DNA from 3 places in the Paeniglutamicibacter sp. ZC-3 genome. Region 3 is predicted to be linked to each of the others. Evidence: riboswitches for the same ligand, from Rfam matches in the RefSeq annotation. Region 3 holds a riboswitch; each other region holds the start of a gene.
The links. A riboswitch is a leader RNA that binds a small molecule or an ion and turns the genes downstream of it on or off. The one in region 3 is predicted to bind thiamine pyrophosphate.

Region 1 (9,752 bases), on a different contig from region 3:
TGATGTCACCGTCCTGCTCACAGTGCCCGGCCGAAATTGCTGCGTCGCCACCGTCTGCGTTGAAGCCGCTGAAGCCAATCGAGCACAACGCGATAGCCGTGTCGGTCCGGGCACCGTAGCCCATGCCGCCGAGCACATCGCCGGCTGCTGCAGACTTTGCCGGCCCTTCTGCCTTCTCGATGGTGACCTTGGTGTACTGCTGGGCGAATTCCTCCGGCGTCATCTTCTCGCCGAACCGCAGGGTCGTCGCCTTGGGGGTCTCGGATGTGTTCTTGCCTTCCACGTCGGCGGTTCCGCCGGTACGGATGACAAAGCTGTTGGACCCGGTCTTCATGACCGCTTGAAGCTGGGAAACAGCCTTCGGGTCAACGCTTTGGACGTATGCCTCGAGCAGCGACTCGGCGCTCTTGGGCATCGCCTTGGCCACGACCTCCGGCTTGGCCGTGGCCTCTGTCTTCGGGCTCTCAATGACCGGGAGCTTGGACGGAGCAGCCGTGGGGTCCTGCGTCTCCGGCGCCTTCTTGGTCTCGACCTTTTTAGGCGCGACCGTGGCTTCGGCTTCGGGCTCTGTCACGATGCGCAATTCAACGTCCGTGCCCTTGGTCAGTTCGCCAAGTTTCGTGGTGACGGCCCCAAGAGATGACGCAGCCACGGTGACCTTGATTTTGTTATCTTCGATGGCAAAGTCGGCGGCAAGTTCCGACTGTCCCAATTCCTCCGAGAGCGACTCGACGACCGAGCTCAGCTCGCCGTTCTTGTAGAACTCATCAATGGTGATGCCGAGGTCGCGTTCGACGGCCGCTTCCAGGCCGCTTGGCAGCGCCGCCTGGCTCTGGTCCTGTGATGCTTCAGCGCTCGTGACGGCCGAAGTCTCCGTTGACGCAGGCTCCGGGGCGGCTGAAGTCGTGGCGATCGCCGGTACGGTAGCGAAGCTGCTCCCTAGCACCAGCGCCGTGGTCGCGGCAGCAATGCTGCCGCGCTTCAATAGCGCACGTGAGGATTCGTGCATATGTGTGGTCTCCCAATTCAAGGTGTGGTACCTCGCTTTTGTGTGCGCCGCGACTGTCATGGGACATCCGATTGGGCACACCGCGAGCAATGAGTGTTACCAAAATGAAACCCTAACCTCTGTACATATCGCCTAACAAACAGCGCCTCCCCAAAACTCCAGCGTTTCGAATAATTGATGCGTCAACCACCCAGTTGCACTTCCGCATGATTCCGCGGCAAGGCAGGACGGAGACGGGCGTCACTGGGCGCGACACGCCCGGAACAATACTCGGTAGATTCCCCGCGTAACTTTTAGATATTTCCCGGCATCCATGCATTTTTCTGTGCTGACGGCCGTAAAGCTGGCCGGCTCACATCGACACACGCAATGTGAAAATTATGGAAACCTTATGGAAATACTTGAAGTCCAACACCGGACACAGGCTGAGGGAATCGAGCGCATGCACGCGGCCAACCTGCTGGACGGCACCATTCCATGTCCCCGAAATCTCGAAGCATTGACGCCAATCAAGCGACGGGAATCGAAGTTGCCATCCAGCTCGAGGCAGCACCGACTACCGCGCACCAGCCAGACGGTTTGGCCGATCGGCCATGATTATTCCAACGCTCCTTGCCCGAGAATGCGGGTGCCGTGGGCAGGGGAAAGATCTAGTGACCTGCAGGCAGTCAAGTAGCCGACGCTTACCCAACGAAGCATTCATTCGCTTGCCCAGCACGGCCAGGCCTCGCGCGGTGGATGCCTGGCTATATTCGTAGTCCAATCGGACACGGAGTCGCGAAGTGTTCTTACTCGGCAGGTATGTTTGCCGATATCCGCCTAGCGCATCGATGCGACATCAACGGTCGCTTCCGGGTGTTCCTTACCTGTGGTTTCGACCGGCATGCAGACTTCCCGTACGTCCCGGATCGCACGGGCAGTCCACCCATTAAGTCGACTGATCGTCTCCGTGATTGGTGCCGCGCATCGAGAAGCCGAGGATTTTGGTCATCCGAGGAGGTGGGGCGGAACGAGGGTTTTCCAGGATGCCGACGGCCAGTCGACGGCTGCCGGCCGTCACTACGTGTTGCGGGAGTGGTGTTCGGTTATTCGGCGAGGGGTAGTCCACCCAATACGGATGAGCCATCGATGGGTCGCTTATTTTCCAGTGGCCACACCACTTCGGCCACCTTGCCAATGACACGATCCGTGTCAATCATGCCGCCACCTGGCGCGCCCATCAACGCACGCGAATCCTCCGATACCGAGCGATGGTCCCCCATGACCCAGAGACGACCCTCTGGTACGTGGACATCGAATTCCACGTCACTCGGTGTGTCCCCTCCATGGACATAGGGCTCGTCCACCGGGACACCGTTGATGCTCAGGCGCCCATCCGGGCCGCAGCAGCTGACGGTGTCGCCACCGACTCCGATGACGCGCTTTACGTAGACCGAATCACCTCCGGCCAGGCGCAGTGCCCAGGCCAGTGAATCCAGGGCAGTGGGAAGCTGGTAGGGCAGGAACGAGCCGCGGCCGTCGAAGATGACCACATCTCCGCGTTGGATCTCGGCGTCCTTGTAGGCGAGCCGGTTCACCAGCAAGCCCTCACCCGGGTTCAATGTGGATTCCATGGAAGTGGATCCAATGTAGAAGAAGTCAACGACGGTGGCGCGAACGCCAAGGGTGATCACCGCCGCCGCAGCAAGCGCGCCTACGGCAAAGCGCCAGCCCCTCGAAGGGGACCGGCGCTTTGTCGAAGCGGAAAAACGTTCCGATTCAGTAGATTGATCCACGATGGATCCCCATCCTCGCCATCCGAAGGATGGCTTGGATAGAGGTTCTCGCTTTTCTGGCTACTTGGCAGACCGGAAGTCGCGCTTTTCGCGGATCTTCGCAGCCTTGCCGTGGCGATCGCGCATGTAGAACAGCTTCGCGCGGCGAACGTCGCCACGGGTTACCAGTTCGACCTTATCCAGAACCGGGGAGTGTACCGGGAAGGTACGCTCTACGCCGACGCCGAAGGAGACCTTGCGAACGGTGAAGGTTTCGCGAACGCCGTCGCCTTGGCGACCAAGGACGAAGCCCTGGAATACCTGGACACGGGAGTTCTTGCCTTCGATGATGTTGACGTGAACCTTGACGGTGTCACCGGCGCGGAAGTCCGGGACATCGCTGCGCAGCGAGGCTGCGTCGACAGAGTCGAGAATACGCATGAATGCATCTCCTAGGCAGACGCCGCAGGTCATCTACCTTAGACACGGACCGTAATTGTCCCTCATGAAGCGCGAAGGCGTCGAGGGAAAGATGTGGCGGTCCGGAGCTTGGTACCGCGATCCGTTTGCGGATCGGCGGTAGGTCGGACTGTTGATTCGTTCCCCCTGCGGCAGGAGCAGAACCCAGTAGACCCAAGAATCCATTTTGCCACACTCCGGGGCAAGCTGCGAAGTTCCTTCCTTACAGCCAGGTCCGTCAAAGCTCGATTGGCCTCGGGTCTCCGCCTTGAACGCCGGCACCATGGCCGAATTGTGCCCATCAAATCGGTGCGTTCGTTCAGATTCCACTGCAAATATTGCCGCTGACCGCGCAGAAGGCCGGATATGCCACCCGGGTTGGCCCCGACGGGGTAATCGCCGGCACTTGGGAACCAGAAGCGCGGAGGCCCGGTAAAGGAGCAGGGCCCACCGCGCCGGTGCGCAAGGTCACACTCGATGCCGGATTGAATGTTGTGATAGTTTCACTTACGACCACACGGGTGCCCTTGCAGGGGCTGAGATCGAGCTGAAGCAGCAAGAGACCGTTGAACCTGTCCGGGTAATGCCGGCGAAGGAAGTGAGTACTCCTTGAGCAACACCATTTCAATGCACAGCCCTGTCCAAAACGCCTCGGAAGCAGCCGAGATCCAGTCCCTGAAGTCCCATTCCCTGGCTTATCTCGAGGACGCAGAATCGGGGATCCGGGTCCCGGTCACCGAAATCGCCTTGGAGCCGTCCCCCGGCGGCACGACCAACGCCCCGTTGCGGGTGTATCGCACCGCCGGTCCCGGCAGTGACCCGGTCGTGGGCTTGCCGCCCTTCCGCGGCGAGTGGATCGCGGATCGATCGGACACCGAGGCCTATGGCGGTCGGGAGCGGAACCTGCTCGATGACGGCAAGTCTGCATTGCGCCGCGGAGCGGCATCGGCCGAATGGAAGGGCGCGCGGCACCAGCCGCGGCGCGCGGTGCCCGGAAAACGCGTGACCCAAATGCACTACGCCCGCCGGGGAATCATCACCCCCGAAATGCGCTTTGTGGCGTTGCGCGAGAACTGCGACGTGGAACTGGTGCGCAGCGAGGTCGCTGCGGGCAGGGCCATCATCCCGTCAAACATCAACCACCCCGAGTCCGAGCCAATGATCATCGGCAAGGCGTTCCTGGTGAAGATCAATGCCAATATCGGCAACTCGGCGGTCACCAGCTCCATCGCCGAGGAGGTGGACAAGCTCCAGTGGGCCACGCAGTGGGGCGCCGACACCGTGATGGACCTGTCCACCGGCGATGACATCCACACCACCCGCGAATGGCTGATCCGCAACGCCCCGGTTCCCATCGGCACCGTGCCGATCTACCAGGCACTGGAAAAGGTCAACGGCGAGGCCAACGCACTGACCTGGGAAATCTACCGCGACACCGTGATCGAGCAGTGCGAACAGGGCGTTGACTACATGACCGTCCACGCCGGCGTGCTGTTGCGCTACGTGCCGCTGTCGGCCAACCGCGTGACCGGCATCGTCTCGCGCGGCGGGGCCATCATGGCCGGCTGGTGCCTGGCGCACCACCAGGAGAATTTCCTCTACACCCACTTCGATGAACTCTGTGAGATCTTCGCGAAGTACGACGTGGCGTTCTCCCTGGGTGACGGTCTGCGCCCGGGGTCCATCGCCGATGCCAACGACGCAGCCCAGTTCGCCGAGCTGGACACCCTGGCCGAGCTGACCAAGCGCGCGTGGAAGTACGACGTGCAGGTCATGGTGGAGGGTCCCGGGCACATCCCCTTCCACCTGGTGCGGGAGAACGTAGAACGCCAACAGGAGTTGTGCGACGGAGCACCGTTTTACACGCTCGGCCCGCTGGTCACCGACATCGCGCCCGGCTACGACCACATCACCAGCGCCATCGGCGCCACGGAGATCGCCCGCTACGGCACCGCGATGCTCTGCTACGTCACGCCCAAGGAGCACCTGGGGCTGCCGAACAAGGACGACGTGAAGACAGGGGTGATCACCTACAAGATCGCGGCCCACGCCGCGGACCTGGCCAAGGGGCACCCCGGTGCCTCCGAGCGGGACGACGCGCTGTCCAAGGCCAGGTTCGAGTTCCGCTGGCGCGACCAGTTCGCCCTGTCGCTTGACCCGGTCACGGCCGAGTCCTTCCACGACGAGACGCTGCCGGCCGAACCGGCCAAGACCGCGCATTTCTGTTCCATGTGCGGGCCGAAGTTCTGCTCCATGCGCATCAGCCAGGACATCCGTGACGAATACGGCTCGGCCGACTCGCAGACCGCCATCGCGGAAATGGTCAGGGGAATGCGCGAAAAGAGCGAGGAATTCCTGGCGGCCGGAGGCAAGGTGTACCTGCCGGAGCTGGAGGTTCCGTCCAAGGCCTAGCGTCCCTGAACACGAGGAAGCCCGCGCGGGCACCCTCGTTTGACGGAAACGTTTCCCCGGGCTCCACAGACGTGGAGCCCGGGGACGACGCATCGATGTCGGGACGTCGGCCGGTTCCAAGGACATTTCGACCCGGGGAATGCCCCGCACCCCTGTCCACGCAGACCTCTGCCGCTGACATTTTCCGGCCAGCGGCTTCGACGCCATGCCTCACGGCCCCTTTTCCTCCGGGAATAGGATGGGGCCGTGAGCAACCGGCATTCATCTCGCGTCCTGATGGCGTGTTCACTCGTGGCAGCGCTAGTTGGCTTGAGTGCCTGCAGCATTCCGCCTGCGGTCGTTCAGGATTCTTCTGCGCCTGTACGGGCAACTTCTTCCGAGGGCGAGACCGAAGACAAGGGAGCTCCGGGAGAATCCCTGCTCGCGGCGGCGGTGGCCAATGACGCCGCGCAGGTACGAAGACTGCTCGATGCCGGGGTTTCGGCCAACTACCGCGGCACCGATGGCCGGCCGGTGCTGGTTTCAGCGACTCGCGCCAATTCCGTGGATGCGGTCCGAGAACTTATTCTGCATGGGGCCGACGTGAACGCCCAGGATTCGATCTCGGATTCGGCATTCCTCTATGCCGGGGCGGAGGGCCTCAACGACATCCTGGAGCTGACGCTGGAAAACGGAGCGGAGATCGGCAGCACCAACCGCTATGGCGGCACTGCGCTCATTCCCGCCTGCGAACACGCCCATGTTGAATCCGTAAGACTGCTCCTGGAGGCCAAAGTCGACGTTGACCATGTGAATGATCTTGGCTGGACGTGCCTTCTGGAGGCAGTCATCTTGGGCACTGGAGGACCCGCCCACCAAGAGGTGGTGCGCCTGCTCGTCGACGCCGGCGCGGATACAACCATTCCGGATTCCCATGGCACCACGGCGCTCGAGCATGCCCGCCAACTACAGCAAAGCGCGGTGGTCCGGCTCTTGGAAAATGCCGGGCCACCGCGCTAATGGACGCTAATCCGCGTGAGGCTTAGTCGAGTTCGTCCTTGGGAATGATCTTTCCCTCGGAAACGGCAAAGCCGCTGTGCCACAGGGTGTCGCGGTCGTGCCGGTTCAGCGTGGAGGGATCCAGCTGCACGATCAAGTCGGGGCGGCGGAACGCTGTGCGCTCAAGTTGCTTGTTGCGGCGGAAGCGGGCGATCTTTCCGTGGTTGCCGGAGAGCAACACCTCGGGGACCTCCCGGCCCTCCCAGGATCCGGGCTTGGTGTACACGGGGTACTCCAGCAATCCGTCGGAGTGCGACTCCTCGACCAGCGACTCCGGGTTGCCAATGACGCCGGGAATCAGCCGGCCAATGGCCTCGACCATGGCCAGGACCGCCACCTCTCCCCCGTTGAGCACATAGTCCCCGATCGAAACCGGGCGGACGTCGAATGCCTCGGCGGCGTGTTCCAGGACCCGCTCGTCGATGCCCTCGTATCGGCCGCAGGCGAAAGCCAGGTGCTCGGCTTCGGCCAACTCGTAGGCCATGGCCTGGTTGAAGACCGCGCCGGCCGGCGAGGGGACGACCAAGATGGGCTTGTTCCCGGACGTTGCGGAGAGCGGGGACTCGGTGGCAATCCGATCCAGGACCGCGCCCCAGGGTTCCGGCTTCATGACCATGCCGGCACCGCCGCCGTACGGGGTGTCGTCGACGGTGCGGTGGCGGTCGTGGGTGTGGTCGCGCAGGTCGTGCACGTTCAAATCCAGCAGCTTTTCCCGCCGCGCCTTGCCGATCAGCGACAAGTCCAGGGCCGCGAGGTACTCCGGGAAAATCGATACAACGTCAATGCGCATCTGGACTAGGATTCCTCTGCCGGTGCGTTGGTGTCCGCGCCGTCTTCGCGGTTGATGTCGAACAGGCCTGCAGGCGGGGTCACCACGATGTAGCCGCCGGCGATGTTGACCTCGGGCACGATGCTCTCCACGAACGGGACGTAGATCTCGTCGCCTTCGGTGGATTCGACAACCAGCAAATCCTGGACGTTGCCGGTGCGCAGCGCGATGATCTTGCCGACGACCTTGTCCCCCACGCGGGCTTCGAGGTCCACCAGTTCGTGCTCGTACCAGCCCTCGCTGTCGTCCTCGACCTCGTCGGTGTCGATGAACAGCTTGGCTCCACGCATCGTTTCCGCGGTGTTGCGGTCAAGCAGTTCTTCGAAGGCCAGCAACAGGATTTCCTTGTTCCAGCGGGCACCCTCGACGGTGAGCTTCTTGACGGTGGGGTGCTCGACCTCGAAGACGGCACCCGGGGCAAAACGATCTTCGGGTGCGTCGGTAAGGACCTGCACCGTCACCTCTCCGCGGATACCGTGCGGCTTGCCAATGCGGGCGACCTGGAGGCGCATGCGTTTTCTCCTTGAATACAAATCGGTGGGTTGCCGGCCTTGGCCGGCTGGGGCGCGTGCTCAGGGGACCTACATCCCGTGAACACACTTTTCTAGGTTCAATCTTACGTGCGACTTGGTTGTTGCAGGCTCCTCGCCGCTGACGGCTGCGTCGCACGTCGGGGCTTAAACCACTTTGGTCCCACGATCCGTCATGGATCGTGGGACCAAAGCCAGACAAGGCTGTGTGGTGAGGCTGGCTACCGGCGACGGTCCGTGTCGACTACGTCAACACGAATCGGTTCCTCCGCCAGAGCGGCTACCACGGTGCGCAGCGCCTTGGCGGTGCGACCCTGACGGCCAATGACCCGACCGAGATCCTCGGGGTGCACACGCACCTCGAGAATGTCACCGCGACGATTCCCCTTCAACGCAACCTGTACGTCTTCTGGGGTGTCTACGATGCCACGTACCAGGTGATCCAGCGCATCAACGAGCACTGGCTACTCGGCCTCGGTTGCTTCTGCCTCGACCTCGGCCTCGGCAGCCGGCTTCTCGGCCTTCTTGGTGATGGCCTCGGGCAGGATGACCGAACCCTTCTCCGGAACAACGAATGCCGGCTTGGCTTCCTTGACGCGCAAGGTGCCTTCCTGGCCTTCGATGCCCTTGAACTTCTGCCAGTCACCGGTGATCTTCAAGATCGCGGCAACCTGCTCGGTCGGCTGGGCGCCGACGGAGAGCCAGTACTGGGCGCGGTCGGACTTGACCTCGATGAACGAAGGCTCTTCGGTCGGGTGGTACTTGCCGATTTCTTCAATCGCACGGCCATCGCGCTTGGAGCGCGCATCCATGACGACGATACGGTAGTAAGGGGCGCGAATCTTGCCGAAACGCTTCAGACGAATTTTAACGGCCACGGTAGTGGTCACTCCTGTTTTCTCAACATGTGCGAATCCCTGTTTCTGCACCCGTGGGGCGGGCCATACCGCAGATCATCAAAAGGACAGGATTCAACGCGGAGAGAGGGGCCACATCAAATCGAGTACCTGTCCATTATGCCAGAAAGTTTTGGACTGACGGGACATGTCACGTCATTTCCCGAGACCCGTGTCCGATGACACAGCAACCATAGACGTTTGCATCGATTCCGGTTACCGATCGCAACGTTCGCCGGGCAACCGTCCGCCCACGAGAGCCACCACGAAACCGCGGCTCCAGATCTCGGATCGGGCACTCCACTACACAGGAGCCAGCAGAGGTTCGCCGGCCAGAGCCTGAACGGCCACTTGCCCTTGGTATATTCGGTGTCCGTCCGGGGCCTGTTCGACGTCCCGGGATCAAGGAGGAACAGGGATTTCGATGGCACCGGCCGACAAATGGAAGCGCGCCCAGCCCGATGACCCGTTCTGGGTCCAGCAATGTGAGGGCCTGCGGGCTGAACACGTGGCTCCCCTCAACGAGCTGATCGGCCGGCTTGGTGATGGCAAGGACGGAGTGCGACTGCCGTTGGCAGCCCCGTGGCACGGCGGGATTCACGCCCCTGCCCTGATGGTGCTCAATGACGCGGGCGAACCACGGGACGAAACCAGGTTCATGTGCATCAGAAACCCGGACCGCGCAGCGGACCGCCAACGTCAACTGATGACGGAGTTCGACATCGATCCGGCGGACTTCTGCCACTGGAACGGCTATCCCTGGCCGCGCCTTGATCCCAAGCGGGACCTGACGCCGGAGCAGTCGCTCGAGGGCGGCACGGCGCT
Region 2 (9,752 bases), 140 kb from region 3:
GGACCCAGCCTTCAAGCCGCCCAGCGCGGACTTTGGTCCATTGTCCGCGGCTGGCAATGACTTCCAGTTGCTCGCCGACAGCCAGCTGCGCGATGGCGCGGTAGTTTGCCGAGGCACCCCGGTAGAGCGTGGTCTCGGTGATGGTGACGGGGGTCTTCGAGACCACGTAGCGCAACTGGAGCTGGCTCGCCGGGACCCAGCCGGTTTCCTGATCCAGCATGATCCTTCGCCATGGTCCTAGTTTCCCGTTGACCTTCACCAAGGTTCCGGCCTGCATGATGCGCAGGATCGGGAAGCGGTCGCCGGCGTCCTTGCGGACGTTCAAGCGCACGGTGGTCGTGAACTCGGTTGGTGCCATGGCCTGTATGCCGGTGGCGGGGCGGCTCACGTTGATGCGAGCCAGGTAGGCGCTGGGAACCCAGCCGACGTCCTTGCCGGTGGAGATCTTGGCCCAGGTGCCAAGTTCGTCAACCTTCCGGACCTGGATGTTTGCCGCCAGCACGCGCAGCACCGGATAGTTGGTGCCAGAGCCCTTGCGCAGGTTCAGGTCGGCAGTGCTGCGGTGGGTGGGTATGAAGTCTTCGTCCGGGACTTCCGGCGCGCTGGGGGCTCCGCCCACCGATGCGGGATTTTCCGGCAGCTGGCTGGCGACCGGACGTACGGGAACCTGCGGGGGCTGCCGGGGCGCTTCGAGTCGTTCGAGACATTGGGCCGGGAGCCAGCCAAAGGTCTGTCCGTGCTGCACGCTGGCCCATAGCCCGCTGACTCGAAGCAGGTAGACCGGGGTGCTCTGGGGAATCAGGTACTGGACCGCGTAATGCCGGCCAGCCCCTTTGCGCAGCTTGAGTTCCGCGGAGGTCCGGTGCGTGGGTCCCGAGGCTTCCACCGGGGCGGAAATCGGCTCGGTGCGTGCGAAGTCGAGTTTCTTCATGCGGACAGTCTCCACCCGAAAGCGCCCGATCCGGGGTTGGTCAATGCCATACGTGCACGGACGTGAAACACGGTTATGACCTCACTGAACAAGTGGTTGACCTGGGAATGGAATGCATGGAGCAACGTCTTGCACGGCGTCACGGTTCGCCAGGATCGTTCACGAATAACCACGTATCGAGGCGCGGCACCTGGACATGCCTTACCCCATGTTATTGCACACACGGTCAAGGCCCCCAGTCGCGGACCGGGGGCCTTGATCACATCTTCGCCACGGGCAACCCCGCGACGATGGTTTCTAGCGTGCAGCCAGTTCGCTGTCCAGGCGAAGCAGGCCGTTGCCATCGTTGTTGATCATCTTCACGCGGTCCAGGATTTCACCGACGGTGGCTTCCTCTTCGACCTGTTCCTCGATGAACCAGGTCAGCATCGGCACCGAGTCGATGTCGCCCTCGTTGTGGGCCAGGCGGTAGAGGTCCCGGATGGATTCGGAGACCTTCTTCTCGTGGTCGAGGGAGGCCTGGAAAGCACCGTCAACCGTTACCACGTTCAGCCCGGGGGCACCGATGGCGCCGATCGCCGGGTGTGCTCCGCGGTTGGTCATATGCGCGATGAACTTCTCCGCGTGTACCAGTTCCTCGGCGGACTGTGCACGGAACCATGCGGCGATGCCGGGCAGGCTCAGGACATCCATTTCGATGGCCAACTGGCGGTACACCGTCGAGGCCTGGAGTTCCAGGGTGATCTGGTCGTTGAATGCGTCGGCAAGCTTTCCTGTAAGTTCCATGGCACACACGCTACGCGCTCCGCGGGGGCTTGTCACCGAAGTATGGCCGTACTTACCTCGGGCTAAATATGTCATGCATTGCGTACCGGCGAAGGGCTACCAAGGTGATGCTCACCTTGGTTCGCAGGTCTTGGTCACGACGGGTTTAAGAGGAAACGATGCGCTGCCCGGCATGGATCTTGGCAGCCGCCCGGTGGCCGTCGCGCACCCCAAGAAACAGGCCGACCAGCATCACGGCCAGCCCCGCCATCAGGGCTGCGGGATGGACAAAGCCAGGTAGCGTCACCAATGTTGAGAGGATGCCTCCGGCTGCCATGATCACTGCGGCCAGCCAACAGCCCATGGTGCTCTTGTTCGCCGCCGCGTGATGGCCCAGCAGCCAGCACTTGTCGCAGTGGGTCAGGGCTGCGGTGCGGATCCCGATCCAGGCATTACGCCTGATTTGTCCGGTGGCGGCGGCTTTCATCATGTAGGCCATGGCAACCATGAGCAGCACCATGAATACCGTCATGATCAATTCGCTCAGTGTTTCGCCATCCATTGCGGGCTTCTCTCAGTGTGTTTCGCGGCCGGAATGCCCCTCCGGAGCGTGGGGCATCGCAGACAACGGTACGCCACCTTTCGCGTGGCCCGATATCCGTGGCAACGCGCCGGGTTTCCGGTGGCGGACCATTCGGGGCCGCCACCGGATGCCGTGGCGCGGTGGGCCGGTGCTAGCTGCTCAAGCCGGCGCGGCGCAGGGCCTCGGCCATGGCGGTGTTTGCGTTCGACCCGGGGGCGCTGGCCGGCCGGCTCTGTTGCGGTTTGCCGCCGCGCTGGTTTCCCTCGCCGCCGCGTGCCGGGCGTTGGCCCCGCTGTTCGTTGCGCTGCCCGTTGCCTCGCGGTGCCCGGTCCGTCCGCTCGGCTTTGGCCCCGGGCTCGTCATCCAGGCGCAGGGTAAGCGAGATGCGCTTGCGTTCCGGGTCGACCTCCAGCACCTTGACCTTGACAACCTGGCCCGATGTGACGACTTCGCGTGGATCGGAAATAAACTTGTTGCTCATCGCCGAGACATGGACCAGTCCGTCTTGGTGGACTCCCACGTCAACGAAAGCACCGAAGGCTGCCACATTGGAAACGGTGCCTTCCAGGATCATGCCGACTTGCAGGTCGCCGATCTTTTCCACGCCTTCCTTGAGGTTAGCGGTCTTGAAGTCGGGGCGCGGGTCACGGGCAGGACGCACCAGTTCGGCGATGACGTCCTTGACCGTGGGCAGGCCGAATTGCTCGGTGACAAAGTCTGCGGCATTCAGGGTGGCCACCGACTGGTTGCCGGCGTCGGCGGCTGCCAGCAGGGTTTCGGCCAGCCCGTACGCCTCGGGGTGCACGGCGGAGGCATCCAGCGGCTGCTTGCCGCCGGTGATGCGCAGGAATCCGGCACATTGCTCAAAGGCCTTGGCTCCCAGGCGCGGAACCTTCAACAGGGACCGGCGGGTGGTGAAAGGGCCGTTCGCATTGCGGTGTTCGACGATGTTGCGGCTCAGCAGCGAACCGACTCCGGCCACCCGGGCCAGCAGCGCCGGGGATGCGGTGTTCACATCCACGCCGACGGCGTTGACGCAGTCCTCGACCACGGCATCCAGGGAGCGGTCAAGCTTGGCCGGGGTCAAATCGTGCTGATACTGGCCCACGCCGATGGACTTGGGTTCGATCTTCACCAGTTCGGCCAGCGGATCCTGCAGTCGGCGGGCAATGGACACCGCACCGCGGATGGAGACATCCAGGTCCGGCAACTCGGCGCTTGCCAGCGCCGACGCCGAATACACCGATGCCCCGGCCTCGGAGACGATGACCTTGGCAGGCTTGTTGGTCAGCTTGGCGATGACCTCGCCGGCCAGTTTGTCGGTCTCGCGGCTTGCGGTCCCGTTGCCCACGGCAATCAGTTCGGTGCCGTGCTTGGTTGCCAGTGCCACCAGGGTCGCCACGGAGGCATCCCATTTGTTCGCCGGGGCGTGTGGGTAGATGGTGGCAATGTCGACCACTTTGCCGGTGGCGTCGACGACGGCAACCTTCACCCCGGTGCGCAACCCGGGGTCCAGCCCAAGCACCGCCCGGTTTCCGGCAGGGGCGGCCAGCAGCACGTCGCGCAGGTTGGCGGCGAAGACCTTGACACTGGCTTCCTCCGCGGCCTCGAAGAGCCGCGTGCGCAGGTCCGCCTCCAACCGTGCCAACAGGCGTCCGCGCCAGGCCAGGCGAACGGTTTGTGCCAGCCACTTGCCAGCCGGCGCATCGGCAGCGGCCTTGATGCCCAGCGAACGGGCGACGGCGGCCTCATATCCGGCCCGCGCCTCGGTGAGCGCCGCCTCGTCGCGCGGGTCGGCCTCGGCCAGCTCCAGGTTCAGCGCACCCTCGCGTTCTCCGCGCAGCAGCGCGAGGATGCGGTGCGAGGGCTGGGTGGCAACGGGCTGCACGAAGTCTTCGTAGTCGGAGAACTTCGAGGCATCCGCGGCAGGGGCGCCGGATGCGATCTTGGACGAGATCTTCCCTCGTGTCCACAGCCGTTCGCGCAATTCGGAGACCAGCACCGCGTCCTGCGAGGCACGTTCGGTGAGAATGGCCCGGGCACCGGCCAGGGCATCGGATGCCGCATTGACCTCGTGCTCGGGGTTTAGGAAGGTGGCTGCCAACGCTTCGGGATCCTGGGCGGGATCGCGGATCAGCGAGTCGGCCAGCGGCTCGAGTCCGGCCTCGCGGGCGATCTGGGCGCGGGTGCGGCGCTTGGACTTGTATGGCAGATACAGGTCCTCCAATTCGGCCTTGGTACCGGCAGCCATGATGGCGGCCCGCAGCTCGTCGGTGAGTTTCCCCTGCTCCTCGATGGCCTTCAGGATCGCTTCCCGGCGGTCCTCCAATTCACGCAGGTAGCGCAGCCGCTCCTCAAGCAGGCGCAGCTGGGTGTCGTCCAGGGTTCCGGTGGCTTCCTTGCGGTATCGGGCAATGAAGGGGACGGTCGATCCGGCATCGAGCAATTCGACGGCGGCCTTCACCTGCCAGTCGGCAACCGAAGCACCCCCGGAAGTTAACTCGGCGGCAATGGTCTGGATTATTCGCATCTGGCTCACCCACACTAGTTTGCCGCATCCGTGGCACTGCCCGCGGACACCGACCGGCGAGGCCTCGTGTGTGTCGCCTCCGTCCTTGCCCTTGATTCGGGGATTGCCCCGTACCGGTGCTACGTTGGCCACAGGACTCGACACGGGGTGCCGCCTGGCGGCTGAGAGATAGACCCGTTGAACCTGATCTCGATAATCCGAGCGAAGGGATGCCGGTCCGGCTTGAACTGCCCTCGTACCCAAATTCCTGGACGACCGTCGGCTGGTTCCATGGCATCCCTTCGCCCAGCAGAAGGGTGCAAGAAAATGCTTATCAAGGACCAAATCGTGTTGATCACCGGGGCAGGACGCGGACTCGGGGCAGACCTGGCCCGGGCCTTTGCGCGCGAGGGCGCACGGCTTGTATTGAACTACCGCTCCAGCGAAACCGCCGCCCGGGAACTGGCAGCCGAGTTCGGGGCCGATCGCGCGATAGCGGTCCAAGCCGATGTCGCGAACGCGGATCAAGTCTCCCAATTGGTGGCCGGGGCGCACGAACATTTTGGTGCTCCCATCACCACTGTCGTCAACAACGCCCTGCCCGATTTTTCGTTCAATGGCGACGCCCGTGCCAAGGCCGATGGAATCGGCTACATGGCTTTCGGGGAGCAGTTCACCGGCATCGTTGGCGGTGCGCTGAACACGATCCAGGCAACCCTGCCCGGCATGAGAACCGCGGGCTTTGGCAACATCGTCAACATCGGGACAAACCTCTTCCAGAACCCCGTGGTCCCCTACCACGACTACACCGCGGCCAAGGCTGCCCTGCTGGCCATGACCCGCACGTTCGCGGCCGACCTCGGCCCGGAAAACATCCGCGTGAACATGATCTCCGGCGGCCTGCTTCGCACCACCGATGCCTCCGCCGCCACCCCGGAAGCGGTCTTCGACCTGATCGCCGGCTCCACGCCACTGCGCAGGGTCACTTCCCCGGCGGAGTTCGCCGACGCCGCACTGCTGTTCGCTTCACCGTGGTCCCGGGCGGTGACCGGGCAGAACCTGGTTGTCGACGGCGGCCTGGTGATGAACTAGGGGTCGGGTAAAGCATCGTGGACGCCACACGCCAATTGCACCTGAACGCCTTCATCTACGGGGCGGGCCACCACACCATGGGATGGCGCCACCCCGAATCCAGCGCCGACCGCCTCGGCGACATTTCCTACTACGAGGAACTTGCCCGGATTGCCGAGCGCGGTTGCCTGGATGCTGTCTTTTTTGCCGACGGGCAGAGCGTGAACCATGAATACGCGGCAGGGATCCCCTGGTTCCTGGAACCGGTGACTGCTCTCAGTGCCATGGCTCGTGCCACCAGCCGCATCGGGTTGGTCACCACGATCTCGGCCAGCTTCTACACGCCCTTCCACGCCGCCAGGCTGTTGGCCTCGCTGGACCACATCAGCGGCGGGCGGGCGGGCATCAACGTGGTGACCTCCATGTTTGACGCCGAGGCCCGCAATCATTCCATGGATTCCCTGCCGGCTCATGCCCAGCGCTACGAGCGCGCCGAAGAGTTTGTTGTCGCGTTGCAGGGGTTGTGGGATTCCTGGTCGGATTCTGCACTGCTGGTTGACCGGGAAGCCGGACGTTACCTTGATCCGGCGCAGGTCCGGCCGATCAACCACCGCGGCAACCATTTCTCGGTTGCCGGCCCGCTGACAGTCCCCCGGTGCCCGCAGGGGCGGCCGGTGCTGTTCCAGGCGGGATCCTCGGAAGCCGGCCGCTCCTTTGCGGCCCGCCATGCCGAAGCCATCTACTCCGTTTCCTGGGACAGGGAATCGGCAGTCGAGTATGCCGCCGACATCCGGCGACTACTGGGTTTTGCCGGACGCTCCAATGATCCGGTTCCCGTGCTTCCCGGGCTGGTCACGTACATCGGTGCCACGCGGGAAGAGGCATGGGAAAAGAAGCGCGTGCTGGATTCCTTCATTGACACCGGGTCGGCCATCGCCCAGCTCAACATGTTCACCGGCCAGGACTACAACACCCATCCGCTGGACGACAGGGTGGACCCGCTGCCCCCGGCCGAGGACTTCACCGGCCCACAAGGCCGCTACCTGACCGTTCAGCGCATCATCGAAACCCAGCGCCCCACGCTTCGCGAACTGCTGGGGTTCCTGGCCGCGGGCGGGGGCCATGCAACCATGATCGGCACCCCCGCCGAGATCGCGGACGAGATCGAGGAATGGTTCATGTCGGGCGCCTGTGAGGGCTTCAACCTCATGTGCCCAAGTTATCCGGCGGGATTGGATGATTTTGTGGGATTGGTCGTACCGATCCTCCAAGAGCGCGGCCTGTTCCGCTCCGCCTACCCGGGAACCACGCTGCGCGAAACACTGGGCCTGGCCAGGCCTGCGCGCCTGGAAACGGTGCCGGCACGCGGATAGCAGTTCATCTCCAGGGTGGGAGCACTCATGGGTTACCCAGAGTTCTCCCACCGGGGAACAACTAAGATGGAACCCATGACATTTTCACGCTCCAAAAGTGCACTGCTGGTTTCCGGCGCAGTCCTCCTGCTCTCGGCGACCGGTTGCGCAACCATTGCCGACACGGCCTCTTCCGCAGCTTCCTCCGCCGCCACGCAACTGGCCGACGGCGCCAAGAAGGAACTCATCAAGCAGGCTTGTGCCCCCATCCAGGACGGCACCATCAACGCAGCCGACCTCAAGGTCGTTGCCTCCATGGTCGACGCCGTCCGCGAGGGCGGGCTGCCCCCGGAGATCGTCAGCGCACTTGACGATGTCGCTGCCTCCGGCGACCAGGTCCCGGCCGATGTTCAGGCCCGGCTCGTTACCGCCTGCGACAACGCCCTGGTCTAGGAAAATGAGCGACAGCCATGAGTAGGTCCCGTCGTCGAGGCAGTGCCGTCCCGGTGCTTGTCTTGTGCGTAGCGGTGGTCGCCGGAACGTGGTTGTTGCTTCCCAAGGTCAACGGCGGTTACGGGGACCGAACGGGTGACCCGGACGCACGCGCAACGGTTCAGCATGTGGTCGACGGTGACACCCTCTACCTCATGCTGGACGGCGAACGAACCAAGGTCCGGCTGCTAAACGTCGACGCACCGGAGATTCCCCGCCCGGACCAACCCGGGGAATGCTTCGGCCGGCAGGCGGCCGAATTCCTGGCCAAGAAACTGCCCAAGGGTTCGGAGGTCGAGCTGCAATTCGATGCCGAACGCCTGGACCAATATGGGCGGACCCTCGCCGCACTGAGCCACGGGGGAGAATTCATCAACGGAGCCCTCGTGGCATCCGGACACGCGACGGCAATGAAGGTCGAGCCCAACGTGAGATTCTACGAGCAACTGCGCGATGCACAACGGCAGGCCCAACAGATCGAGGCGGGGATGTTTGATCCTGCCAACGGTTGCAGCTGAACGAGCTCTCGCCCTCGTTGGCAGTCGAAGCAAGCCGGCATGGCCGGGAACAGCTCCAGTCGGCTCGCTCTCTGCTCAATAACCGTGCCCGATGTCCTGCGATGGATAGACTGACGGGGTGAAGCAGGAATCCAAGGCCGTCAGAATCGATGCCTGGTTATGGTCGATTCGAATCTATAAGACCCGCTCGGCGGCAACGACAGCCTGCCGCGCCGGCCACGTGCGCCTAAACGACAAACCCGCCAAGGCCGCACAGATTGTCGTTCCGGGAGACACCATCCGGGTCAGGCAATCCGGATTCGACAGGATCCTCGAAGTGACCGCCGTAATATCCAAGAGGGTGGGTGCCGACATCGCCTCCCGCTGCTATCTCGACCACACCCCGGTCCGGCCCAAGGAAGTCATCCCCCAGGTTCCCGTCAGGGACAGGGGCGCCGGCCGGCCGACGAAAAAGGACCGACGCGAGATGGAACGGCTTCGAGACCACTTCCATTAGCGCCAGGGATACGATGGCAGATGGTAGCCGGTTGCGCCAGACGCATCCGAAATGACTCACGAGGAGAAGCATGGCCCGGAACACAAGCTGGAACGAACTATCAGTCGTGGCACGATGGCGAATCGCCGTTATGGGAATTGCCCAGCTGGCTCTCCAATTCGTAGCCCTGCGCGACCTGGTCAAACGCCCTGCGTTGGAAGTCAACGGTCCAAAGAGCGCCTGGGCCGCAGCTACGTTCATTAACTTCCTTGGGCCCCTTGCATACCTTGCCTTCGGACGCGCAAAGAAAAAGTAGCCCCGCTCATTCTTTATTTGAGAATGCTGTAGGTCGACACCATCGGATGGCTGGACGCGGGCGCGTCGGCCAAGATTTTGCTGGCCGATGGTGGGCGACGCTTCCCACCTTTTGGGGCGAAGCGTCTACTGCCAGTGCATCTTCCAGCCGATGGAAAGTGTTCAGAGGAACATCCCGTTCGCGTCTCCACGCTTGACGCCATGTAAGGGGCCGGGTCCTCGACTGGGCCGCACGAGTCATAATCCATTCACCGTATGGTTATCACGAACAGGCACGTCGCCCGGGGATCCAGCGTCCTGAAACTCCCATCGATGGGTCATCTAAGCTGGACACTCGGCCATAATTCACTCTGTTTCCGTAACTTGTACTCTTTTGTGCGCTTCATTCGCCAACCGGCTATTCAACATGGCTAATATGGGAATGAAATACAGCGAAAAATATAGTTTTTGGGCACTGGTCGTTGGTTCTGCGTTTGATTTATTGTGCGCTATTGCTATATTTTCAGATTCCTTCAGGAGCCCTCCAATGCAGCCTCGCATACGAGTCCATTTAGCAGACGGTGATTACTTTCTTCGGCTTGGACTCGAAAGCCTCTTGGCATCAAGCCCCGATGTTGAGCTCGAGGCAGTCACCGGAACTGGCGACGAAGCCATCGAAGCCGCCCTGGACCAGCGACCCGATCTAGTTCTCATGGAAACCACTATTAGAGATGTCTCCAGCCCGGAGGCCACCAAGCGGAT
Region 3 (9,752 bases):
CCCCCCCAAAGGATTCGAGACACGCCCCCATGCAAGAGCTGTTCCAGTTGGTGCCTGCCGCCTACGTAGTGCTGCGCCGCGGCAACCGGGTGCTGCTCCAGTTGCGCCAAAACACCGGCTTCATGGACGGGCACTGGGCCTGCGCCGCGGCCGGCCATGTCGAGGCGGGGGAATCGGTGGAAGCCGCCGCGGTGCGCGAGGCCGCCGAGGAAATGGGATTGCGCCTGGATCCGCGGGACCTGCTCCCGCTGGCAACCTTGCACCGTACCAACGGCGGGGATTCGCCGCGCGCCCAGCGCGTGGACTTCTTCTTTGCCGTGTCCCGCTGGGCCGGGGAACCGAGCATCATGGAGCCGGAGAAGTGCGGGGCCATTGCCTGGTTCGATCTGGACAAGCTGCCCGACCCCATGCCGGAGCATGAACGCTACGTGCTGCAAAACCTTGCGGCCGGCACGTTGCCGGCCATCGCCTCGCTGGGCTTCACCGGGTAGCCCGGAGCACGCAGGGAAACAAACGGGGCCTTGCCCGTGCCCATCGCAAGATGCACCCGGGCAAGGCCCCGTCGTGTCGTTGGCCTGGCTAGCTCCAGACCAGGTTCCACGTTCCCACCGTGACGGCCGCCCAGGTGGCCGCGGCACCCAGCAGCAGGCCCGCGGCGACGATGACGGCATCCCGCCGCCCGTAGACAGAGGTCCGGAGCCAGGTCCGGGCATTGGTCCCGAAGCCCTTGGCTTCCATGGTCACCGCCAGCCGCGAGGCCCGGCGGATGGCCTGGACCAGCAGCCCGAAGACCTGTCCCAGGTTGGCGCGCAGCCGCTGCCCCGCCGAGCCCCGGCTGCCCACGCCGCGGGCGCGCCGGGCCATGCCCAGCGTGGTCCACTCCTCAATCAGCAACCCCAGCAGGCGCATGCCCGCCAGCGCCCCGAGCACGAAGCGGTGCGGAAGCCGCGCCTTCTGCGCCAGCGCGTTGGCCAGGTCCGTGGGGTCGGTGGTGAACAGCACCAGCACCGCCGGGATGGCAATCGCGAAGGCCCTGAGGCCCGTGGCGGCGCCGGCAGCCAGCGAACCCTCGGTGATGTCGAAGATTCCCAGGTCAAGAAGAACCGCGCCGGAATCGTTGCCCACCAGTGCGGTGCCCCAGGCCCCGAAGAGCGCCGCGAGCAGCAGCGGCCAGCCGCGAGCCAGGAAGCGCGGGATCGACAGCCCCGCCAGCGGCAAGGCCAGGAAGGTCGCCATCACCACGAGGGCGCTGCTGACCCAGTCCATGGAGGCCACCAGCGGGATCGTCGCCAGCGCCACCGCGGCGAGCTTGGCCAGGGGGTTGGCCCTGCCCAGGAAGCTGGCCCCGCCGCGCGCATCGGCCTCCAGCAACCCGGGCCGGACCGCGACGCCGGGTTCGCCATGCGCGGTCCCCGGGCTCTCGAGGACAAATTCGCCGGCACCGAGGGCACGGGCGAAATCCACGTCGTGGGTCACGGCGATGATTGCCGTGCCGCGCTCCAGTTCCTCGCGCAGCAACAACGCCAGCTCCCGCCAGGTGTTGGCGTCCTGGCCGAAGGTCGGCTCGTCAAGGATCAGGATCCGCGGGCCCGAAGCCAGGACCGTGGCCACCGAGAGACGTCGCTTCTCACCGCCCGAAAGCGTGAAGGGGTTCGCCTCGGCAAGATGTCCCAGCCGCAGCCGCGACAGCAGCGTTTCGACCCGTGCCTCGATCTCCCCGTCCGTGAACAGCGGGCCCCGGGTGCCGGGCTTGACCGCGTGGGCAGGCCCGAAGGCCAATTCCTCGCGGACCGTGTTGGTGACGAATTGGTGCTCCGGTTCCTGGAACACCGAACCGATGCGTCCCACCAGTTCGGTGGCGCGCCAGTGGTAGGGGCGGGCCTCGGAGCCGGCAGCCAGCTCCCCGGTGGCCAGCACGGTGCCGGAGGCCTGTGGCAGCAAGCCCCCGAGCGTCAGGGCGAAGGTCGACTTGCCCGAGCCGTTGGCCCCGCGCACGCACCAGGCCTCGCCGGCCGCGACGCGCAGGTCAAGTCCCCCGGCAGCGATTGATCCGCCGCGCTTCCGGGTGACCGCCAGCTCCTTGGCCTCGAGCAGCAGTGCGCCGCCATCCGTTGCGGCGGGCCGCACGTGGATCGACGGGGTGTATCCGGGGACCCAGACCCCGGCGGAGATCAGTTCCTCGCGCACCTTCCCGGGCCCGAAGAGCTCGTCGGGGGTTCCGTCGTGGGCGATGCCGCCGCCCGGTTCCAACACGATGACCCGGTCCATGTGCGGAGCCCAGGCCTCCAGGCGGTGTTCGACGATCAGCAGGGTCGCCCCGGTGGCATCCAGCGCCGCCAGCACCGCGTCGCGGACCTCCAGCACGCCGTCGGGGTCGAGGTTCGCCGTCGGCTCGTCCAGAAGGACCAGCCCCGGGCCCATGGCAAGGATCCCGGCGAGGGCCAGGCGCTGTTTTTGTCCGCCGGAAAGTGCGGCGGTGGGGTGGTCCAGCGGGACATCGAGGCCCACGGCATCGAGGGCATCGATGATGCGTTGGGCGATCTCTTCCGGCGGCACCGACAGGTTTTCGGCACCGAAAGCCGTGTCGTCCCCAACCCGGGCCTGGACGACCTGGGTTTCGGGGTCCTGTTGCATGAGCCCGACCAGGCCGCGGCCCTGGGCCGCGGGGATTCCGTCCAGCAGCAGTTCGCCGGAGGAATAGGCCTCGTCGTCTTCGTGCAGGACCCCCGCCAGGGCATAGAGCAGCGTGGATTTGCCGGCGCCCGAAGGACCGGCCAGGAGCACGCGTTCCCCGGCGCGGATATCCAGGTCAAGGCCGCGGAGCGCCGGCTCGGCGCGGTCGGCATGCCGCCAACCCCAGTTGCGGGCGCTGACCGAGACGGCCGTGGCCAACCGGCTGCCGGTGTCCGGGGCGCCGGCTTCACGATCCAGCATCGAAGGTGATGTCATGATGGTTGCCGCGTCCTAGCGAATGGCTTCGGTGGCCGCCTTGCGGCTGGCCAGGGCGCCCAGGGCACCGGTCTTGGCCAGGGCACGGGTGGCCAGGAAGGAGAGCAGCCCGGCAATGACGATGCCCGAGATGGTCATGAACGCGATGTAGGAGAAGAGCATGCCGGTGGTGTATTCGGGGAACCAGCGGAAGATGAAGGTGTCGTTGACACTGCCGAAGAGTCCTGCCGCGCCTCCGGCCAGCAGTGCCACGGGAAGGTTGAACGTGCGGTAGCGGAACGCGGCGAACACCAGTTCAGCGCCAAGGCCCTGGATCAGGCCGGAGGCCAGGACGGTCAGCCCGAATTCGGAGCCCATGAGTGCCGAGACCATGGCGGCGACGATTTCGCAGAAGAGTGCGGCACCGGGCTTGCGGATGATCAGCGCGCCGAGCACCGCAGGGAAGAGCCACATGCCCGAGACCAGGGAGGCGGAGGGCGGGAAGGCCAGGAACAGGAAGTCAAGCAGGTGGTGGGTGCTGTTCCAGGCCCAGAAGATGACGCCCGAGGACACGGCGATGACGGCCGCGATGACGATGTCAACGACACGCCAGGACGAGGTTGCCGGCTTGTGCCCGGCGGGCTGGTTGGTGGTGCTCATGGTGGTGATCCTCCTTGGATACAAGGAGGGGAGGGAAAACGCTACTTTGAACGCACCCCTGAGAACTCGACTTCCTTCGCCGGTACTAGCCGGGGCAGGTTCGAGGGTCTGCGGCTATCCGCACTCTCAGCGTCTTGGTGCGAATTTCTTCGCACGACGCTCCCCTGTCGTGATTGTTTCAGTCCTTTGATGTTACCTCAGGCTATGCTGGGGCAGGTACCGTTGCCGCAACATTTGGGAGTCCCCTTGAACAGCTTGATGAAACTCATCGGCCCAGCTATCTCGATCGCCGCCGGTTTCCTGGGTGGAAAAATCGTCGACAAGGCCTGGACCGGTTTCACCGGCCGGAAGCCGCCGAAGCATGGCAACGCGGAAGCGCAGGCCGAGGCCAGCCTGCGCCAGATCATTGGCTTCGCCGTCCTGTCGGCCACAACTGCGGCCCTGATCCAGGTGTTCACCGACCGCGGCACCCAACGTGCCCTGGCCCGGTTCGCCAAGAAGGCCTGACACCACAAACGCTTCAGGGGCCCACGGATATCCCGTGGGCCCCTGAAGCCTTTCCGGCGATCCTCCGCGCCTCGCGGGCAGGGTTTGGCGCCGCGGGAGTTAGTCGATGAAGTCGGTGCGGTCCCGGGGCCGGCCCTTGCCGTGGTCTTGTTCCTCGCGCTGGGCCGCGGCTTCGACGACGGCGGCCAGTTCGTCGGCCACGAGTGTCTCGCGCTTGAGGTGCCGCGTCCGGTATCCGGCGCGTCCCACCATGTGCGCGGAGACCGGCGCGGTGAGCAACTGCAGCAACCAGGCCAGGACCAGCACCGGCAGCACCGCCCAGGAACGCAATTCCAGCCCGAGCGCAGCCAGCAGCAGGAACAAACCCAGCACCTGCGGCTTGGTTGCCGCGTGCAGGCGCGAAAGCAGGTCCGGGAAGCGCAGCATGCCGATTCCGGCGGCCAGGGACATCAGGCAGCCGACGATCATGAACGTCCCGGCAATGATGTCGATGATGGTGTCAAGCATCAGGCGTTTCTCCGATCCGTGACGAAGCGGGAAACGGTGACCGAACCGACGAATCCGACCAGGCACGCCAGCAGCACGAAGACCAGGTTGTTGGTGTGTCGGTTGACTGTCATTTCCACGCAGAGTGCCGCGGAGATGATCAGCAGCAGGACATCGGTGGCGATGACGCGTTCCAGGATGGACGGGCCCATTGCCAGCCTGACGATGGCCAGGCAGGCGGCAATCGAGAGCGTGATGCCGCAGATCCACAGGACGATGATCATGAGGGTGCTCCGTCTTGGTTGTTCGGGGCCGTTGTTTCGGCGTTCAGCGCGGCCAGTTCTTCCTTGGTGCCCATCATGCGGATCAGCCGTTCCTCGATCAGCAGGACGGCCGCCCTGGCCTTCTCCACGCCGGCCTGGTCGTTGACGTTGAGCACGTGCAGGTACAGCGTGGAGGACCTTCGGTCCACCTCGACGACATAGGAGCCGGGCACCAGCGTCAGCACGTGGCCCACGAAGGTGGCCAGCAGGTCGGACTCGGTGCGCAGCGTGACGGTGATGACGGCGCTGGTGGTCCGCGGCCCGCGGAATATCGCCAGGAACATGACCTCGAAGCTGGCCCGGGTGATGTCGCGCAGGAAGGCGAGGATGAAGACGACTGCACGCCAGATGTTGAAGCGTCCCGAGAGGATGATCGGCGGCAGGCGGAAGACCCGCACCAGCAGCAGCGAGATCAGCAGCCCGAAGACCAGGTTGCCGACGGCGAAGTCCTGCCAAAGCGCGCCCCACACCAGGGTCATGCCGATCAGCAGCGGGATTTCCTGGCGCAGCGTGGAGCGTTGGCGATGGCCGCTCTCGTCCTTGGCGTCGACCAGTCGTTGTTCCGGACTCATCGTGCCTGCCCTTCTCCGGTGCCGAGGACGGCCTCGATGTAGTTGCCCTTGTCCAGCATTTCCATGGCCACCCTGTCGGTGAAGTCGAAGAGCGGTCCGGCAAACACCGTCAAGGCCACGCCCACCAGCACCAGGGCGGCGGTCATGGCGACCATGCCGTTGGGCAGCAGGGCTGCGTTGCCGCGGTCGGAATAGCGGCTTGCCGGCTCGTCCGCGACGATATCGTAGGTGGCGCCGCGCGCCGCGGAGACGCCCACCAGCAGCAGCGGGTCCGGGTCCACGGCGTCCTCGGCATTGCGCCAGAAGGCCCTGTTCCAGATGCGGGCGACGGCCAGCAGGGTCAGCAGCGAGGTCAGCAGGGAGACTCCCACCAGCGCCCAGGCCATCGGGGTGCCCAGCTCGGCACCTCCCTGGACCAGCCCCAGCTTGCCCAGGAAGCCGGAGAACGGCGGGATGCCGCCGAGGTTCATGGCGGGGACAAAGAAGAGCAGGGCCAGCAGCGGGGAGAGTTTCGCGAGGGATCCGAGCCGGTCGATGTTCGAGGTTCCGGCGCGGCGCTCAATGAGCCCCGCCACCAGGAACAGCGAGGTCTGCACCACGATGTGGTGGGCCACGTAGTACACGGTGGCGCCGAGTCCCAGCTGGTTGCCCACGGCCACGCCGAAGATCAGGAAGCCGATGTGGCTGGTCAGCGTGAAGGAAAGCATTCGCTTGATGTCGGTCTGCGCCACGGCACCGAGGATTCCAACCAGCATGGTCAGGCCGGCGACGACCATCAGCGCGTCGGAGAGCCGGTCCCCGGGGAAGAGCAGGGTCTCGGTGCGGATGATGGCGTAGACGCCCACCTTGGTCAGCAACCCGGCGAACACCGCGGTGACGGGCGCGGGCGCCGTCGGGTAGGAGTCAGGGAGCCAGAAGGACAGCGGGAAGACCGCGGCCTTGATCCCGAAGGCCACCAGCAGCATCACATGCAGCACCGTCTGGGTGCCAGGGGAAATCTCCGGCAGCTTTTGTGCCAAATCGGCCATGTTCACGGTGCCGACGGCCGCGTAGATCATGCCGATGGTGATCAGGAACAGCACCGAGGAGGTCACCGACACCACCACGTAGGTGGTTCCCGCGCGGATGCGCGCAGTGGTGCCGCCCAGGGTCAGCAACACGTAGGAGGCGGTCAGCAGGATCTCGAAGCCCACATAAAGGTTGAACAGGTCCCCTGCGAGGAAGGCGTTGGACACGCCGGCCACCAGGATCAGGTAGGCAGGGTGGAAGATCGACACCGGCCCGTCCTCGTCCCCGTCGGCCATGCCCTGGCTGGTGGCGTAGAGCAGCACCGCGAGGGAGACGATGGTTGAGACCACCAGCATGAAGGCGGAGAACCCGTCGACGACCATGGAGATTCCGAAGGGCGGCGCCCAGCCGCCCAGGGTGACCGAGTAGGTCCCGCCGTTCCAGACCGTGGCCAGCATCCAGGTCTCAAGGATGAGGGTGAACACCAGGACGCCAATGGTCACCGCGCGCTGGGTGCGGCGCTTGCGGCGCAGGATGAAGGCCAGGGCCGCGCCGAAGATCGGCAGGGCCACGGCAAGCGGGGCAAAGGAAACGGCGCTCAGTGGTGCGTCGATCATGCGCCGGGCCCCTTGTCGGTGGTGGTGTCAGTTGGCACGAAGTCGTCCCCCTCGAATTCGGTGGTGTCTTCCGGCACCGGCGAGTCTTCCTCGAAGTCGAAGGTCGACTGCTGGGAGACGCGAAGGTCCTCGACGTCGTCGGCAACCACGTCGGCCCGGGAAATCACCCAGGAGCGGTAGATGATGCCCAACATGAACGCGGTCACCGCAAAGGTGATCACGATGGCCGTGAGGATCAGCGCCTGCGGCAGCGGGTCGCTGTATTGTTCCGGGCCCAGCGCCGACTGGTACAGCGGGGCCTCGCCGCGGCGTCCGCCGGCGGAGAGGATCAACAGGTTCACCCCGTTGCCCAGCACCACGATGCCCAGCAGCACCCGGGTCAGCGAGCGTTCGAGCAGGAGGTAGATCCCGACGGCAAAAAGTACGCCCATCACTATGAGCAAGGTGATATTGGTGCTCAACGTCCCACTCCCGTCTCCGCGTCGGAAACCATGTCATGTGTGTCGGTGGGGCTGCGGCCCTCGGAACGGTCGTCGATTTCCGAGCCCAGGGAACGGAGGACGTCGATGACCAGCCCGACCACCACCAGGTAGACGCCGATGTCGAAGATCGTCGAGGTCACGAACTTCTGCTCCCCGAAGAGCGGCCAGGTGAATTCGATGGCGGCGGAGGTGAACATCTGGGCGCCGAAGAGTAGCGGTGCCGCCGCGGTGAGTGCCGCGAGCCCCAGCCCGGTGCCCATCAACGTTCCCGGGCTCACCGGCGTGGCCTCGGCCAGTTCAACCCGGCCGCCGGCCAGGTAGCGGATGGCCAGGGCCAGGCCGGCCAGCAGGCCGCCGGCAAAGCCGCCGCCCGGGGTGTTGTGCCCGGCCAGCAGCAGGTACACCGAGGCCAGCAGGATGGTGTGGAAAACCAGCCGCGTGACCACCTCGAAGGTGATGGAGCGTCGCTCGGGGGCCAGCGTATGGCCGGCCACCAGCCAGGAGTCCTTCTTGGAGATTGCGAAGTTCCGCGCCACGGCAAGTCCCGCACGGCTCTGGTCACGTCCGCCGATGGCCTCCGAGCCGTGGTCCACCGAACCGTGGGGCACCGCGGAGACGCGCAGCCGTTTGTCTCCGCGACCGCGCACGAAGATCAGCGACGCGACGCCGGTGGCGGCGGCCGCGAGCACGGTGATCTCGCCAAAGGTGTCCCAGGCACGCATGTCCACCAGGGTCACGTTCACGATGTTCTTGCCCGCCCCGCCGACGTAGGCCAGCTCCGGGTAGGCCAGCGAAATGGGGTCGGCCACGCGCGAGGCCATTGAGGTGGCGGCGATGTAGATCATCGACGCCCCGAAGCCGATGCCGATCAGCGCGCGGCCCAGCCGATGGCCGGTGGGGTTCTTGGCCCACAGTTCCACCGGCAGGGCACGCAGTGCCAGCACGAAGGCCACCAGCACGATGGTTTCCACCAGCAGCTGGGTGATGGCCAGGTCTGGCGCTCCCTGTAGCGCGAAGATCGCCGCCATGCCGTAGCCGCTGACCGAAACCATCAGCACGGCCAGGAAGCGCCGGTTGGCCTGAACTGCCCCGATGGCGCCGACAATCATGATCAGGCCGATAACCATCTGTGCGGGATGGTCAAAGGCGATGAAGTTCCCCGGGTCCGGGGTGCTGAGCATGATGGCGACCGAACTTGGCAGCAGCAGCGCCACCAACAGGATCACTACGAGGTAGAAGGACAGGGAACCACGCTGGGTGCGGCCGGTGAGCCAGATGGCCAGGTTGTCCACGCCGCCGACGGTGTATTTGTAATCGCGTTCGGCATCGAACACCGCGGGGACCTTGGCCTGGAAGGCAAAGACCTTTTCACGCGCCAGGAAGAGCAATGCACCGACCACCATGGTCAGGGCCGTGAGTCCCAGCACGGGGGTGAAACCGTGCCAGAGTGCCAGGTGGATGGGGGTCTGGGCGGGCTCGAACAACCCGATGTACGGGGCAATGGCGCCCTCAAGGACCTGCGGGATCCAGGCGAATGCGACGGTGGCGGCGGTCAGGACGAGCAACGGCGACAGGAACAACAGCGGCACCTTGGGGAAGGCGGTCGGTGCCATGCCTGGCTTCGCTGCAAATCCGCCCCAGAGGAAACGGGCCGCATAGGCGAAGGTCATCATTGACCCGGCCACCACGCCGATGAACAGCACAATGCCGGTTGTGCCATGGCCCTGGGCGTATTCCAGGAGGGACTCGTAGACGGCTTCCTTGGCCACGAAGCCGTAGAGCGGCGGGAACCCGGCCATGGAGGCCGAGGCAATAGCCGCGACCGTAAAGAGCAACGGCGAGGACTTGTAGAGCCCGGAAAGCTGGTGGACATCGCGCGTACCGGATTTGTGGTCGATGATGCCCACGATCAGGAAGAGCGTGGCCTTGAAGAATCCGTGGGCCAGCATCATGGCCAGGCCCGCCAGCGCCGCGTTGGGGGTGCCTACGCCCATGATCAGGATCAGGAAGCCCAGCTGTGAGACGGTGCCGTAGGCCAGCAGCAGTTTGAGGTCGTGTTGCTTCAGCGCGCGCCAGCCGCCGATGAGCATGGTGGCAAGGCCGAGCCACAGCAGCATCGGTTGCCAAAAGGCGGTTTCACCAAAGCCGGGCGCCAACCTCGCAACCAGG

Region 1: linked by a shared signal. The riboswitch ahead of thiC (phosphomethylpyrimidine synthase ThiC) and the one ahead of OIU93_RS10135 (ECF transporter S component) in region 3 are both predicted to bind thiamine pyrophosphate.
Region 2: linked by a shared signal. The riboswitch ahead of OIU93_RS10805 (3-oxoacyl-ACP reductase) and the one ahead of OIU93_RS10135 (ECF transporter S component) in region 3 are both predicted to bind thiamine pyrophosphate.

Annotation. Positions count from the first base shown of each region.
Region 1 is NZ_JAOYTG010000006.1:59,951-69,702, forward strand. Features, by position in the region: gene OIU93_RS08735 (LPXTG cell wall anchor domain-containing protein) at 1-1,009, opposite strand, end outside; gene lepB (signal peptidase I) at 2,095-2,784, opposite strand; gene rplS (50S ribosomal protein L19) at 2,845-3,204, opposite strand; TPP riboswitch at 3,730-3,837, shown strand; gene thiC (phosphomethylpyrimidine synthase ThiC) at 3,850-5,634, shown strand; gene OIU93_RS08755 (ankyrin repeat domain-containing protein) at 5,881-6,633, shown strand; gene trmD (tRNA (guanosine(37)-N1)-methyltransferase TrmD) at 6,656-7,462, opposite strand; gene rimM (ribosome maturation factor RimM) at 7,468-8,013, opposite strand; gene OIU93_RS08770 (RNA-binding protein) at 8,253-8,492, opposite strand; gene rpsP (30S ribosomal protein S16) at 8,496-8,909, opposite strand; gene OIU93_RS08780 (hypothetical protein) at 9,352-9,752, shown strand, end outside.
Region 2 is NZ_JAOYTG010000008.1:144,935-154,686, forward strand. Features, by position in the region: gene OIU93_RS10785 (SH3 domain-containing protein) at 1-931, opposite strand, end outside; gene OIU93_RS10790 (ferritin) at 1,229-1,717, opposite strand; gene OIU93_RS10795 (hypothetical protein) at 1,863-2,258, opposite strand; gene OIU93_RS10800 (Tex family protein) at 2,431-4,809, opposite strand; TPP riboswitch at 4,943-5,036, shown strand; gene OIU93_RS10805 (3-oxoacyl-ACP reductase) at 5,116-5,880, shown strand; gene OIU93_RS10810 (LLM class flavin-dependent oxidoreductase) at 5,898-7,232, shown strand; gene OIU93_RS10815 (hypothetical protein) at 7,308-7,664, shown strand; gene OIU93_RS10820 (thermonuclease family protein) at 7,682-8,221, shown strand; gene OIU93_RS10825 (RNA-binding S4 domain-containing protein) at 8,340-8,717, shown strand; gene OIU93_RS10830 (PLDc N-terminal domain-containing protein) at 8,848-9,012, shown strand; gene OIU93_RS10835 (LuxR C-terminal-related transcriptional regulator) at 9,433-9,752, shown strand, end outside.
Region 3 is NZ_JAOYTG010000008.1:154-9,905, forward strand. Features, by position in the region: gene OIU93_RS10125 (NUDIX domain-containing protein) at 30-491, shown strand; gene OIU93_RS10130 (ATP-binding cassette domain-containing protein) at 580-2,949, opposite strand; gene OIU93_RS10135 (ECF transporter S component) at 2,965-3,588, opposite strand; TPP riboswitch at 3,643-3,764, opposite strand; gene OIU93_RS10140 (DUF4235 domain-containing protein) at 3,835-4,095, shown strand; gene mnhG (monovalent cation/H(+) antiporter subunit G) at 4,195-4,602, opposite strand; gene OIU93_RS10150 (monovalent cation/H+ antiporter complex subunit F) at 4,602-4,865, opposite strand; gene OIU93_RS10155 (Na+/H+ antiporter subunit E) at 4,862-5,476, opposite strand; gene OIU93_RS10160 (Na+/H+ antiporter subunit D) at 5,473-7,101, opposite strand; gene OIU93_RS10165 (Na(+)/H(+) antiporter subunit C) at 7,098-7,562, opposite strand; gene OIU93_RS10170 (Na+/H+ antiporter subunit A) at 7,559-9,752, opposite strand, start outside.